One region of the Streptacidiphilus sp. MAP5-3 genome, then DNA from elsewhere that is predicted to be linked to it. Evidence: predicted binding sites of a transcription regulator. Region 1 holds the regulator's gene; each other region holds the start of a gene.

Region 1 (4,656 bases):
TCGTCCTCGCCGGCCGCGTGGTCGGAGAGGAACGCGATGCGGTCGCCGACCCACATCGGCGAGTCGATGTTGCCGTCCAGCTCCGCGTGGATCCGGCTGAACTCGCCGTCCTCCCCGGCGGAGATCCAGAGCCTGCCCGCCGTGCCGCCGCGATAGCGCTTCCATTGCGCGGGCTCGCGTCCCATCCCGGCCGAGGCCAACAGCACGCCGCCGGCCCCGAAGGCCACGCCGCCCACGCGGCCGTAGGGCAGCGTCCGGGCCGGGCCGCCGTCCAGCGGGACCGCGTGGGCCCAGGTGTGCGCCCGGGAGCGCCGGCCCTGAGTGCTCAGTGCCAGCACCTCGCCGGTCTCGCTCCAGCCGACGACGCTGGTCTTGGCGCTGCCCCAGTGGGTCAGGCGTCGGGCCGGGCCTCCGGCAACGGGCGCGACGTGCACCTCCGGCGCGCCGTCGCGGGTCGACGCCCAGGCCAACTGGGTTCCGTCCGGCGAGAAGCGGGGCCGAGCCGCCGGAACCCGGTCGGCGCTGACCCGCCAGGCACGGCCGCCCCCGACCGGCGCCAGCCAGATGTCGTCCTCGGCGACGAAGGCGACCAAGTCACCGTGGATGTCCGGGTAGCTGAGATATCCGTCTGTTGTAAGCATCACGCGCAAGCTAGCCGAGGCACCCGCTCCGCGCACGCGCATTTAGCGCACGCGAGTTGCCGCACGCGTAGTCGGCGGTTACCCCCAGCGCCCGCTGCGCCCCAGCAGCAGCGCGCCGGCGGCCACGCCCGCCGTGGAGGTGCGCAGCACGGACGGCCCGAGCAGGTACGCCCCCGCACCGGCGGTGGTGAAGGCGTCCAGCTCGTCCGGGGAGACGCCGCCCTCCGGCCCGACGACGAGGACCACCGAGCCCAAGACCGGCAGCGGCGCGGAGGCGAGCGCAGCGGCGCCCTCCTCGTGCAGGACACCCGGGACGGTGGCCGAGGCGAGCAGCGCGCAGACCTGACGGGTCGTCATCAGGTCCTGCACCACGGGGAAGCGCAGCCGACGCGACTGCTTGCCCGCCTCGCGCGCGGTGGCCCGCCACTTGGCCAGCGACTTGGCGCCCCGGTCGCCCTTCCACTGCGTGATGCAGCGCGACGCGGCCCACGGCACGACCTCGTCGACGCCGACCTCGGTCATCAACTCGACGGCCAGCTCGCCCCGGTCGCCCTTGGGCAGCGCCTGGACGACGGTGATCCGCAGCTCCGGCTCCGGCTCGTCCAGCACCTCAGTGACGGTGACGGCAAGGACGTCCTTGCCCTCCACCGAGGCGACGGCGCCGCGCACGCCCCGGCCCGCTCCGTCGGTGAGGACGACCTCCTCACCGACGGTCAACCGCTTGACCGAGACGGCGTGCCGCCCCTCCGCCCCGTCCAGGCGGACCAGCCCGCCCACGGGTGCGAAGCGGTCGGCGTCCAGCAGGAAGACGGGCGCGGTCACGTGCGTGCTCTTTCCGACGTGCTTCTTGAGGGTTGGTCAGCGACCGTTGAACGCGTCAGCGACCGTTGAATGCGTCTTTGAGGCGCGAGAAGAGGCCCTGCTGACCCGGTGCGAACTGGCCCGACGGGCGCTCCTCGCCGCGGAGCTTGGCGAGCTTGCGCATCAGGTCCTCCTGCTCGGCGTCGAGCTTGCTCGGCGTCAGGACCTCGACGTGCACTATCAGGTCGCCGCGTCCGCCGCCGCGCAGGTGCGTGATGCCCCGGCCGTGCAGCGGGATGGACTGGCCGGACTGGGTGCCGGGACGGATGTCGATCTCCGCCGCGCCGTCCAGCGTCTCCAGCGGGACCTTGGTGCCGAGCGAGGCCGCCGTCATCGGCAGGGTCACCGTGCAGTGCAGGTCGTCGCCGCGCCGCTGGAAGATCTCGTGGGCGTTCTCGGAGATCTCGACGTAGAGGTCACCGGCCGGGCCGCCGCCGGGGCCGACCTCGCCCTCGCCGGCCAGCTGGATCCGGGTGCCGTTGTCGACACCGGCCGGGATCTTGACGGTCAGCGTGCGGCGGGCGCGGACCCGGCCGTCGCCGGCGCACTCCGGGCAGGGGGTGGGCACGACGGTGCCGAAGCCCTGACACTGCGGGCACGGACGCGAGGTCATGACCTGGCCCAGGAAGGACCGGGTCACCTGGGAGACCTCACCGCGACCGCGGCACATGTCACAGGTCTGCGCGGAGGTACCGGGGGCCGCGCCCTCGCCGTTGCAGGTGTTGCAGACGACGGCGGTGTCGACCTGGATTTCCTTGGTGGTGCCGAAGGCCGCCTCCTCCAGATCGATGTCGATCCGGATCATGGCGTCCTGACCGCGCCGGGTCCGCGACCGCGGGCCGCGCTGGTTACCGGCCGCGCCGAAGAAGGCATCCATGATGTCGCTGAAGCCGAAGCCCGCGCCGGTCCCGAAGCCGCCGGCGCCACCGGCGGCGCCCGTGGACGAGAGCGGGTCGCCGCCCAGGTCGTAGACCTGGCGCTTGCTCGGGTCCGACAACACCTCGTAGGCGGCGTTGATCTCCTTGAACCGCTCCTGGGTCTTCGGGTCCGGGTTGACGTCAGGATGCAGCTCACGCGCCAGTCGGCGGAAAGCCTTCTTGATCTCGTCCTGACCCGCGTCCCGTCGGACGCCGAGTACCGCGTAGTAGTCCGTGGCCACCAAAATGCTCCGCTGTTCTCCGTCTGAGGCTCGTGCGCCTGCCGTGCGCCTGCCGTGCACCTGCGTGCTACTGCCGTGCTGCCACTAGGACGCGGCCAGGATCTGACCCACGTACCGTGCAACCGCCCGGACGGCCCCCATGGTTCCCGGGTAGTCCATCCGAGTCGGCCCGACCACCCCGAGCTTGGCGACGGTCTCCTCGCCGGAACCGTAGCCCACCGAGACGACGGACGTGGAATTGAGCCCTTCATAGGCGTTCTCGTGACCGATCCTGACCATCACACCAGGATCAGCGGTCTCCCCGAGTAGTCGAAGGAGTACCACCTGTTCCTCCAGCGCCTCGAGCACCGGCGCGATCGTGAGCGGGAAGTCGTGCGGGAACCGGGTCAGGTTGGCCGTGCCGCCCATCACCACGCGCTCCTCGGTCTGCTCGACCAGCGCCTCGTAGAGAGTGGAGAGCACGGTCGTGACGGAGGCCCGGTCCTGGAGCGCGAAGGTCTCGGGCAGGTCCTGCAGCAAGGTCGGCACCTCGGCGAAGCGCTGTCCCGCCGCCCGGGCGTTGAGCCTGGTCCGCAGGTCGGCCAGCATGACCTCGCCCACCTGCCCCGGGCAGTCGACGATGCGCTGCTCGACCCGGCCGGTGTCGGTGATCAGCACCAGCATCACCCGGGTCGGCGTCAACGGGACCAACTCGACGTGCCGCACCGTGGAACGGGTGAGCGAGGGGTACTGGACCACCGCCACCTGTCTGGTGAGCTGCGCCAACAGCCGGACCGTGCGCGCCACGACGTCGTCCAGGTCGACGGCGTGGTCGAGGAAGTTGGTGATGGCCCGGCGCTCGGCGACCGACATCGGCTTGACCTCCGTCAGCCGGTCCACGAACAGCCGGTACCCCTTGTCGGTGGGCACCCGGCCGGCGCTGGTGTGCGGCTGGTGGATGTAGCCCTCCTCCTCGAGGACGGCCATGTCGTTGCGGACCGTGGCCGACGAGACACCGAGGCTGTGCCGGTCCACCAGCGCCTTGGAGCCGACCGGCTCCTCCGTGCCGACGTAGTCCTGGACGATGGCCCGCAGCACCGCAAGCTTGCGGTCGTCGAGCCGGCGCTCCTCGGGCACGGTACGCACCTCCAGTCGGTCCGGTCGGCTTGCTGTGCTTGTCGCAGCGCTGCTCTTGCTGCAAGCACCGCTCGTACTGATCTCGTCACTACATCAGCTCTGGCACTCTGGACATACGAGTGCCAGGATCGGTCAGCTGTCAGTGTAAAGCGCGACGGTCCGCGACCGGAACGACTGGACCTCGTCAGACGTACCACATACCGAGGGCGGCCCACATACCGAGTGCGGCAAGGCAGAATTGCAGCCGCAGTTCACCGCCCAGGAGGGACACCATGTCCAGGACTCGTTTCGCGCCGGACCGCGGCCTGACCAGCCGCATGCTGATCACGATGTTCTTGATCGGCCTGCTGTTCGTGGTCTTCGTGGGCGTGCTGCTGGTCGTGCTGCGTGGCGCGTGGCCGATCGTCGTCATCATCGCGGGCGGCCTGTTCGTGGTGCAGTTCTGGTTCAGCGACAAGATCGCCGCGTTCAGCATGGGCGCGCGCGAGGTGTCGCCACAGGAGTACCCGGAGCTGCACGGGGCGGTCGACCGCCTGTGCGCACTGGCCGACATGCCCAAGCCGCGCGTCGCCGTGGCCCAGAGCGACATGCCCAACGCCTTCGCCACCGGCCGCAACGAGAAGAACGCTGTGGTGTGCGTCACCACCGGTCTGCTGCGGCGCCTGGAGCCGGAGGAGCTCGAGGGCGTCCTCGCGCACGAGCTGTCCCATGTCGCGCACCGCGACGTCGCGGTGATGACCATCGCCGGCTTCCTCGGCGTGCTGGCCGGCATCATCACCCGCGTCGGCCTGCAGTTCGGCATGTTCGGCGGCTTCGACCGCCGGGACAACCGCGACAACGACAACACCGGCATGGCAATTCTGGCCGTGATCGCGGTCA
Region 2 (4,656 bases), on a different contig from region 1:
AGCAGATCGCCGTACTCGCCGGTCGCGGCGTTGAAGCCCTCGCGGACATCGGTCAGCTCGGAGACCTTGGTGGTGATGACGTAGCCCTCGAGGCCCGCGTTCTGGGCGATCCAGCGCAGCGGCTCGACCAGGGCGCGGCGGACGACGGAGACACCCACGGCCTCGTCGCCGGTCAGGCCCAGGCCCTCGTCCAGCACCTTCTGCGCGTGGACCAGGGAGGCGCCGCCGCCGGCGACGATGCCCTCCTCGACCGCGGCGCGGGTCGCCGAGATGGCGTCCTCCAGGCGGTGCTTCTTCTCCTTGAGCTCGACCTCGGTGGCCGCGCCGACCTTGATGACGCAGACGCCGCCGGCCAGCTTGGCCAGGCGCTCCTGCAGCTTCTCGCGGTCCCAGTCGGAGTCGGTGCCGTCGATCTCGCCCTTGATCTGGGCGACGCGACCGGCGACCTCCTCGGCGGAGCCGGCACCGTCGACGATGGTGGTCTCGTCCTTGGTGATGGTCACGCGGCGGGCGCTGCCCAGCACGTCCAGACCGGCCTGGTCGAGCTTGAGGCCGACCTCCTCGGCGATGACGGTGGCGCCGGTCAGCGTGGCGATGTCGCCCAGCATGGCCTTGCGGCGGTCACCGAAGCCGGGGGCCTTGACGGCCACGGCGTTGAAGGTGCCACGGATCTTGTTCACGACGAGGGTGGAGAGCGCCTCGCCCTCGATGTCCTCGGCGATGATCAGCAGCGGCTTGGAGGCACCGCCCTGCAGGATCTTCTCCAGCAGCGGGAGCAGGTCCTGGATCGAGGAGATCTTGCCCTGGTTGATCAGGATGTACGGGTCCTCGAGGACAGCCTCCATACGCTCCTGGTCGGTGACCATGTACGGCGAGAGGTAGCCCTTGTCGAACTGCATGCCCTCGGTGAACTCGAGCTCGAGACCGAAGGCGTTGGACTCCTCGACGGTGATGACACCGTCCTTGCCCACCTTGTCCATGGCCTCGGCGATGAGCTCGCCGACCTGGGTGTCCTGCGCCGAGAGCGCGGCGACGGCGGCGATGTCGTCCTTGCCCTCGATCTCGCGGGCGACGGAGAGCAGGTGCTCGGAGACGGCCTTGACGGCGGCGTCGATACCGCGCTTCAGGGCGGCCGGGCCGGCGCCCGCGGCGACGTTGCGCAGACCCTCGTTGACGAGCGCCTGGGCCAGCACGGTGGCGGTGGTGGTGCCGTCACCAGCGACGTCGTTGGTCTTGGTGGCCACCTCCTTCACCAGCTGCGCGCCGAGGTTCTCGTACGGGTCATCCAGCTCGACCTCGCGGGCGATGGTGACACCGTCGTTGGTGATGGTGGGGGCGCCGAACTTCTTGTCGATCACGACGTTGCGGCCCTTGGGACCGATCGTCACCTTGACCGTGTCGGCCAGCTTGTTGACACCGCGCTCCAGCGAGCGGCGGGCGTCCTCGTCGAACTGCAGGATCTTCGCCATGCCTAGGGGTTCCCTCTCGAAACAACCGCGCCCCGGGCCCCGTGGTACGGGCGTCCGGGGCGGGTCACGACTTAGCCGACTGAGCGGTGAGTCTTACTTCTCGATGATCGCGAGCACGTCGCGGGCCGAGAGGACCAGGTACTCCTGGCCGTTGTACTTGACCTCGGTGCCGCCGTACTTGCTGTAGAGGACGACGTCGCCGACCTTGACGTCGAGCGGCAGACGCTGACCGTCCTCGAAGCGACCCGGGCCGACAGCCAGGACGACGCCCTCCTGGGGCTTCTCCTTGGCAGTGTCCGGGATGACCAGGCCAGAGGCCGTGGTCTGCTCGGCGTCGAGCGGCTGGACCACAATGCGGTCCTCGAGCGGCTTGATGGCAACCTTGGAGCTGGTGGTCGTCACGATCCGACCTCCCCCTTCGGAGATCTCACGGGGTACACATGTCTTGGGGCGTGAAGACATGGCATGCCCGTCGTCGCGGTGCCGGACGTACCGTCTCACGCTTAGCGCTCTCTGGTGGAGAGTGCCAACGACGACTGTAGGCGGCGGTTAGCACTCGGTCAACCAGAGTGCCAACGTGGTGCGCGAGAAACCACCGATGAGCGGATGGTCCTGCCCGTTCGGCGGGCCACGTGGGCGGGTGGTTTGTGGCGCAGTTCCCCGCGCCCCTGAGGTGCATGCTCACCCGCCTGCCCATGGTGGCCGTGCTCGGAAGATCCCCCCACTTGCCAGAATGTCCTCGTGGAGATCGAAGCGTTGCGTGCCCTGTTCACCCCCGAGGGCCAAGCCCTGCTGGACGAGTTGCGGGATTACTCCCCCGGTGACGAGCTCGCGCTCGCGACACGCCTGCGGCGGGAGTACGACGCCGGGCTGGTGTCCGCCGCGCTGAGCCAGGCACGGCTCCGCACCCGCGCGGCGGCGAAGTTCGGGGCGGATGCGCAGCGGATGTACTTCACGCCGAACGGGGTCGAGCAATCCACCCGTTCGGGTGTGGCCCAGTGGCGCGCGGAGCGGTTCCGTGCTCTGGGGGTCGGCTCCGTCGCGGACCTGTGTTCCGGGATCGGCGGGGACGCCCTCGCGCTCGCACGGGCCGGGATCAGGGTGCTGGCCGTGGACCGGGACCCGCTCGCCTGCGCCGCCGCCGAGGCGAACGCCGCGGCCCTCGGGCTGAGCGGGCTGATCGAGACCCGCTGCGCCGACGTGACCGAGGTCGACACGAGCGGCTACGACGCGGTCTTCGTGGACCCCGCCCGCCGGGCCACCGGGCGCGGCCGGATCTTCGATCCGGAGGCGTACTCGCCGCCGCTCAGCTGGGCGATCGAGGCGGCGCGCAAGGCGCCCGTCGCCGCGCTCAAGGTCGCGCCCGGAATCCCGCACGAGGCCGTGCCCGAGGACGCCGAGGCCGAATGGGTCTCCGACCGCGGGGACGTGAAGGAGGCCGCGCTCTGGTTCGGCTCGAAGCCGGAGCCGGACCGGCCGCACCGGGCGACGCTGCTGCCGGAAGGCGCCAGCCTGACAGGCGGCCTGCTCCCGGACCCGGAGACCGGGCCCGTCCGCCGCTACCTGTACGAGCCCGACGGCGCGGTCATCCGCGCCCATCTCGTCGCCGAGGTGGCCGGGCAGCTCCGCGACCAGCTCGGCGGCGCGACCCTGATCGACCCGACCATCGCGTATCTGACGTCGGATCAGCTCACGGCGACCCCCTACGCGACCGCGTACGAGATCACCGACGCGCTGCCGTTCAACCTCAAGAAGCTGAAGGCGCTGGTCCGCGAGCGCGGCATCGGCACGCTGGTCGTCAAGAAGCGCGGCTCGGCGATCGAGCCCGAGGAGCTGCGCCGGAAGGTGAAGCCCGAAGGGGCGAACTCGGCCGTCGTGGTGTTGACCCGGGCGGCCGGTGCGCCGGTCATGCTGATCGGGCAACCGGCCACCAACGGGTGACGGCCTATTCGGACAGCCGGTGCAGCTCGTCGTGGGACGCGGGGACCGGCGCGGGGACGTGCGTCTCGGTGACCGGGAGGGACGAGTCGGCGGAGAGGTCGAAGGCTGACGGCCTGCGGTCGCGCCGGACCATCTCCGCGCCGAGGGCGGCGACCATCGCGCCGTTGTCGGTGCAGAGCTTGGGGCGTGGGACGCGCAGCGTGATGCCCGCGCGCTCGCAGCGCTCCTGGGCCATGGCCCGCAGACGGGAGTTGGCCGCGACGCCGCCGCCGATCATCAGGTGGTCGACGCCCTCGTCCTTGCAGGCACGGACCGCCTTCCTGGTCAGCACGTCCGTCACCGCCTCCTGGAACGAAGCGGCGACGTCCCGGATCGGGACCTCCTCGCCCGCTCGGCGCTTGGCCTCGACCCAGCGGGAGACGGCCGTCTTGAGGCCGGAGAAGGAGAAGTCGTACGCCGGGTCCTTGGCACCGCTCAGACCGCGCGGGAAGGCGATGGCCTTCGGGTCGCCCTCCTTGGCGTAGCGGTCGATCACCGGGCCGCCGGGGAAGCCCAGGTTGAGCAGGCGGGCGACCTTGTCGAAGGCCTCTCCCGCGGCGTCGTCGATGGTGGCGCCGAGCGAGCGGACCTCGCTGGTGATGTCCTCGGTGAACAGCAGCGACGAGTGCCCGCCGGAGACCAGCAGCGCCATGGTCGGCTCGGGCAGCCGCCCGTGCTCCAGCTGGTCCACGCAGATGTGCGAGGCGAGGTGGTTGACGCCGTAGAGCGGCTTGTCGAGCGCGTAGGCGTACGCCTTGGCCGCGCTGACGCCGACCAGCAGCGCACCGGCCAGGCCGGGACCGGCGGTGACGGCGATGCCGTCGAGGTCGCTCGCCTTGATCCCGGCCGTGTCCAGCGCGCGCTGGACGGTGGGGACCATCGCCTCCAGGTGCGCGCGGCTGGCGATCTCCGGCACGACGCCGCCGAAGCGGCCGTGTTCGTCAACGCTGGACGCGACGGCGTCGGCGAGCAGCGTGGTGCCCCGGACGATGCCGACGCCGGTCTCGTCGCAGGAGGTCTCGATCCCGAGGACCAGCGGTTCGTCAGCGGCCATCGTCTGTTGTTCCTTCGCTTCCCTGAACGCGGTCTGCGTCGTCGTGTCCGTCGGTGTCCGTCATCTGACGACTCATCACCAGGGCGTCCACGCCGGACGGTTGGTAGTAGTTGCGGCGGATGCCGACCGGCACGAAGCCGAAGCGCCGGTAGA
Region 3 (4,656 bases), on a different contig from region 1:
CACCTACACCGACGGCAAGGCCGAGGTGACGGTCGAGGGCTCCACCCTGGCCGAGGTGATCAAGGATCTGGAGGCCAACCACACGGGCATCTCCGCCCGCCTCCTGGACGACAGCGGCAAGCTGCGCCGCTTCGTCAACGTCTACGTCAACGAGGACGACGTGCGCTTCGCCGAGGGCCTGGAGACGGCCACGCCGGACGGCGCGGGCGTCTCGATCATCCCCGCGGTCGCCGGCGGCTGCTGAGAGCCGACGGGATCGCCTCAGTCGTACCGACGAGTCGGAGCACCTCGCACCGGGGTGGCTCCGGCTCTGTCATTTCCAGCGGTTTAAGAGGAGTAGAGTGCTCCTGTACCGCGCTTGTCCCGTCCTGCGAGACGGTTGACCGATTCTTTATCGTCCGGCGATATGTCGGAAGCGCCCTGGTATGTCCGGCCCGAATTGCTCCCCTTTGCCGGACATTGCGCGTTATGTCTCTTAATGCGGTCCCAGAATTCTCGGTCGAATGCTCTGTTGCTCAGGGCATCGGAGTGGATACATTCAGCGTCGGTCGAGCCCGGCGCCTGCAGCCCGCAGCGTCTCGGACCCGGCCCGGTTCGCGGTGTGCGGACCGTGAAAGGGCCAGTAATAGGGGAGTTCGGAATGGCTCAGGGCACCGTCAAGTGGTTCAACGCGGAGAAGGGATACGGCTTCATCGCGGTCGACGGTGGTGCGGACGTGTTCGTCCACTACAGCGCGATCCAGATGGACGGGTACCGGTCGCTCGAAGAGGGCCAGCGGGTGGAGTTCGAGATCTCGCAGGGCCAGAAGGGCCCGCAGGCCGACATGGTCAAGGTTCTCGTCTGACCGCCACCTGCTGACATCGGCAGCGATCGCTGACTGATCAGGACCCGCAGAGCTCGTTCCAGACGAAACGATGCATCCACGCAGGTCTTCCGAAGGGCCCCTGTCCCGCCATGGGACAGGGGCCCTTCGACGTGTCCGCGGCCGTGTCCGCAGCCCCCCGGCTGCTTGCACTCGGAGGGGTCGAGTGCTAATCATTGGCGTTAGCACTCTGAGGTAGAGAGTGACAACGGGCCGGGTCGGTGAGGCCCCGGGCGAGGCGGGACGGAACCGCCGAAGGCCGGAGCCGTCCGTCGCGGGCGCAGGCGCGGTCCGAAGCAGCCAGTCTGTCCAGGAGGACCGCTTCCATGGCCAAGATCATTGCGTTCGACGAGGAGGCCCGTCGCGGCCTCGAGCGCGGTATGAACCAGCTCGCCGACGCCGTCAAGGTCACGCTCGGCCCCAAGGGCCGCAACGTCGTTCTGGAGAAGAAGTGGGGCGCTCCCACGATCACCAACGACGGTGTCTCGATCGCCAAGGAGATCGAGCTCGAGGACCCGTACGAGAAGATCGGCGCCGAGCTCGTCAAGGAGGTCGCCAAGAAGACCGACGACGTCGCGGGTGACGGCACCACCACCGCCACCGTGCTGGCCCAGGCTCTCGTCCGCGAGGGTCTGCGCAACGTCGCCGCCGGCGCCAACCCGATGGCTCTGAAGCGCGGCATCGAGAAGGCCGTCGAGGCCGTCTCCGCCCAGCTGCTCGAGCAGGCCAAGGACGTGGAGACCAAGGAGCAGATCGCCTCCACCGCCTCCATCTCCGCCGCCGACACCCAGATCGGCGAGCTGATCGCCGAGGCCATGGACAAGGTCGGCAAGGAAGGCGTCATCACCGTCGAGGAGTCCCAGACCTTCGGTCTGGAGCTCGAGCTCACTGAGGGTATGCGCTTCGACAAGGGCTTCATCTCGGCGTACTTCGCCACCGATCTGGAGCGCATGGAGACGGTCTTCGAGGACCCCTACATCCTCATCGCCAACTCCAAGATCGGTTCGATCAAGGACCTGCTCCCGCTCCTCGAGAAGGTCATGCAGTCCGGCAAGCCGCTGCTGATCATCGCCGAGGACGTCGAGGGCGAGGCGCTCTCCACCCTGGTCGTCAACAAGATCCGCGGCACCTTCAAGTCCGTCGCCGTCAAGGCCCCGGGCTTCGGTGACCGTCGCAAGGCCATGCTCGGCGACATCGCCATCCTCACCGGTGGCCAGGTCATCTCCGAGGAGGTCGGCCTCAAGCTGGAGTCCGCCGGTCTCGAGCTGCTCGGCCGCGCCCGCAAGGTCGTCGTCACCAAGGACGAGACCACCATCGTGGACGGCGCCGGCGAGAGCGACCAGGTCGCGGGCCGCGTGGCCCAGATCCGCGCCGAGATCGAGAACAGCGACTCGGACTACGACCGCGAGAAGCTGCAGGAGCGCCTGGCCAAGCTGGCCGGTGGCGTCGCCGTCATCAAGGCGGGCGCGGCCACCGAGGTCGAGCTCAAGGAGCGCAAGCACCGCATCGAGGACGCCGTCCGCAACGCCAAGGCCGCGGTCGAGGAGGGCATCGTCGCCGGTGGTGGCGTGGCCCTGCTCCAGGCCGGTGTCGCGTTCGACAAGCTCGAGCTGGACGGCGACGAGGCGACCGGTGCCAACATCGTGCGCGTCGCGCTCGAGGCCCCGATCAAGCAGATCGCGACCAACGCCGGCCTCGAGGGCGGTGTCGTGGTGGAGAAGGTGCGCAACCTCCCCGCCGGTCACGGCCTGAACGCCGCCACCAACGAGTACGTCGACCTGATCGCCGAGGGCATCATTGACCCGGCGAAGGTGACGCGCTCCGCGCTGCAGAACGCGGCGTCCATCGCCGCGCTCTTCCTCACCACCGAGGCCGTCATCGCCGACAAGCCGGAGAAGGCCGCGGCCCCGGCCGGCGGCGGCATGCCGGGCGGTGACATGGACTTCTGATCCTGACGGATCGGATGTTCTGAGCCCCACGGAAGGCGGCTCACCCCTCACGGGGGTGGGTCGCCTTCCGACTTTTTGCAGATGGGGACGTCTTTTGCAGATGGGGACGTTGCACTGTCCAGGGGCGCGGGGAACTACGCGAGAAACCACTGATATACGGATGGCCCTGTGAGGTCGGGGCTCTACCTGCACGGGTGGCTTGTCGCGCAGTTCCCCGCGCCCCTGGATAGGTGCAACGTCCCGTCGCGAGGAAAGGAGACACTGGAGTGATGGAGAACGCCCTGGAAACCTCCCTGCACGCCGCGCGCAGCGCCCTGCTGCGGGATCTGAGCGCACGGGACGTCGCCGACGCCGCAGTCGTCTCGCTGCTGGAGGATGCGATCGCGCAGCGGCGCTGGTGGGTGGAGCAGTGGCCGGACGGGGTGGACTACGTGTTGGGCCTGGTCGCCCAGGACGTTCAGGACAGGCTGCTGGAGGGGTGGGGGCGCTGGCCGCTCTGCCAGGTGTGCGCGGCCGAGGGGGATCCGCACGCGCTCTCCGTCGAGCCCGAGCTCGGTCCGGACCCGCACTGGGTCTGCGGCAAGGAGGGCGTGGTGGTCGCGCCGGTCGGAGAGCTCACCCCGTGATCCTGATCGACCCCCCGACCTGGCCCGGCCACGGGCGGCTCTGGTCGCACCTGGTGTCGGACCGGTCCTTCGACGAGCTGCACGCCTTTGCCCGGCGGCTCGGCGTGCCGGAGCGGGGCTTCGACGGGGACCACTACGACGTCCCCGAGCGCCTCTACGAGGCCGCGCTCGGCCTCGGCGCCGTGCCGGTGCGGAGCCGGGAGATCGTGGCCCGGCTGACCGGTGCGGGCCTGCGCCGCCCGAAGCGGCGCGCGCCGCGCGCCTGAGGTCAGCGCGTCAGCGAGCTCAGCGCATGAGCTTCTGGGCTGTCAGCCACTGGATCAGCTCCTCGATCTGGACCTCGCTCAGCGCACGTGCCGGGAAGGCGACGTCGCCGACGCTGCGGGTGCCCTCGAAGACCAGCCAGCCGCCCGTACGCCGGACCCGGCGCACCGCCGGCCAGCGGATCTGGTGCGAGACGAACTGGTTGCGCCAGCTCAGCCCGGCATCGGTGAAGCGCAGGGACATCTCGTTGCTGGTGGTGAGCGAGCGGAGCTTGTGGCCGACGATCTGGCCGTGCACCGAGAGCAGCATGACTGAGATCGCAAGAAGCGCCAGGTGCGACACGGACGCGGGGTGCGAGGCGAGGGCGATGACCAGCCCGGCGAGTCCGCAGAGCAGCCACAGGAGGTTGATCCACGCGCGGGTCCGCAGCCAGCGGCTGCGCAGCTCGCCGCGCGCATAGGCGAAGTCGGCCTCTATGTCCATGTGCCCCACCCGGATCGACTCAAGTGACGGGCGGCACCCTATCGCGCAGACGTGCAAGCTCGGTACGCATGTTCATGGCAGCCCGCTCCGCGTAGGCGGAGCGGGCGAGCTGGGTCCGGTAGAGCGAGGGCAGTGCCAGCAGCCGTTCCAGCACGTCCGCGCGGCCGTTGCGGAAGTCCTCGTCCGGCACGAACGCGTACTCCGCCCGCACCGCGGCCGCATAGCCCGCGTAGATCTGCGGCGGGGAGCCCAGCACCGCGAGGTCGGCGTCGCAGAGGACCTCGCCGTTGTGGTCGCCGGGGGCGGGGTCGTGGGCGGCGGTCAGCCGCACCAGGCGGGCGACCTCGGTGACGGCCTCGTCGGAGACACCCAGCTCGGGCAGAACGCGCTCGGCGAGGCGCGCGCTGCGCTCCTCGTTCTCGCTGCGGTCCGGGGCGTAGATCGCGTCGTGGAACCAGGCGGCCGCGCGGAC

What was found. The regulator HrcA, encoded in region 1, represses chaperone genes, less so after heat shock. The targets are predictions, from matches to a motif close to TTNGCACTCNGNNNNNCNGAGTGCNAA.
Region 2: groES (co-chaperone GroES) is a predicted target of HrcA. The motif match lies at 2,019-2,045, and genes of this name have one in related genera.
Region 3: groL (chaperonin GroEL) is a predicted target of HrcA. The motif match lies at 1,045-1,071, and genes of this name have one in related genera.

What each region holds. Positions count from the first base shown of each region.
Region 1 is NZ_JBGCCL010000003.1:304,039-308,694, reverse strand. It holds gene ABH928_RS07665 (PDZ domain-containing protein) at 1-641, opposite strand, end outside; gene ABH928_RS07660 (16S rRNA (uracil(1498)-N(3))-methyltransferase) at 720-1,463, opposite strand; gene dnaJ (molecular chaperone DnaJ) at 1,519-2,661, opposite strand; gene hrcA (heat-inducible transcriptional repressor HrcA) at 2,746-3,777, opposite strand; gene htpX (zinc metalloprotease HtpX) at 4,050-4,656, shown strand, end outside.
Region 2 is NZ_JBGCCL010000014.1:30,607-35,262, forward strand. It holds gene groL (chaperonin GroEL) at 1-1,469, opposite strand, end outside; gene groES (co-chaperone GroES) at 1,563-1,871, opposite strand; gene ABH928_RS21120 (SAM-dependent methyltransferase) at 2,211-3,410, shown strand; gene tsaD (tRNA (adenosine(37)-N6)-threonylcarbamoyltransferase complex transferase subunit TsaD) at 3,415-4,503, opposite strand; gene rimI (ribosomal protein S18-alanine N-acetyltransferase) at 4,493-4,656, opposite strand, start outside.
Region 3 is NZ_JBGCCL010000001.1:792,126-796,781, reverse strand. It holds gene ABH928_RS03545 (MoaD/ThiS family protein) at 1-244, shown strand, start outside; gene ABH928_RS03540 (cold-shock protein) at 641-844, shown strand; gene groL (chaperonin GroEL) at 1,189-2,811, shown strand; gene ABH928_RS03530 (hypothetical protein) at 3,081-3,437, shown strand; gene ABH928_RS03525 (DUF4031 domain-containing protein) at 3,434-3,703, shown strand; gene ABH928_RS03520 (YcxB family protein) at 3,723-4,184, opposite strand; gene ABH928_RS03515 (hypothetical protein) at 4,204-4,656, opposite strand, start outside.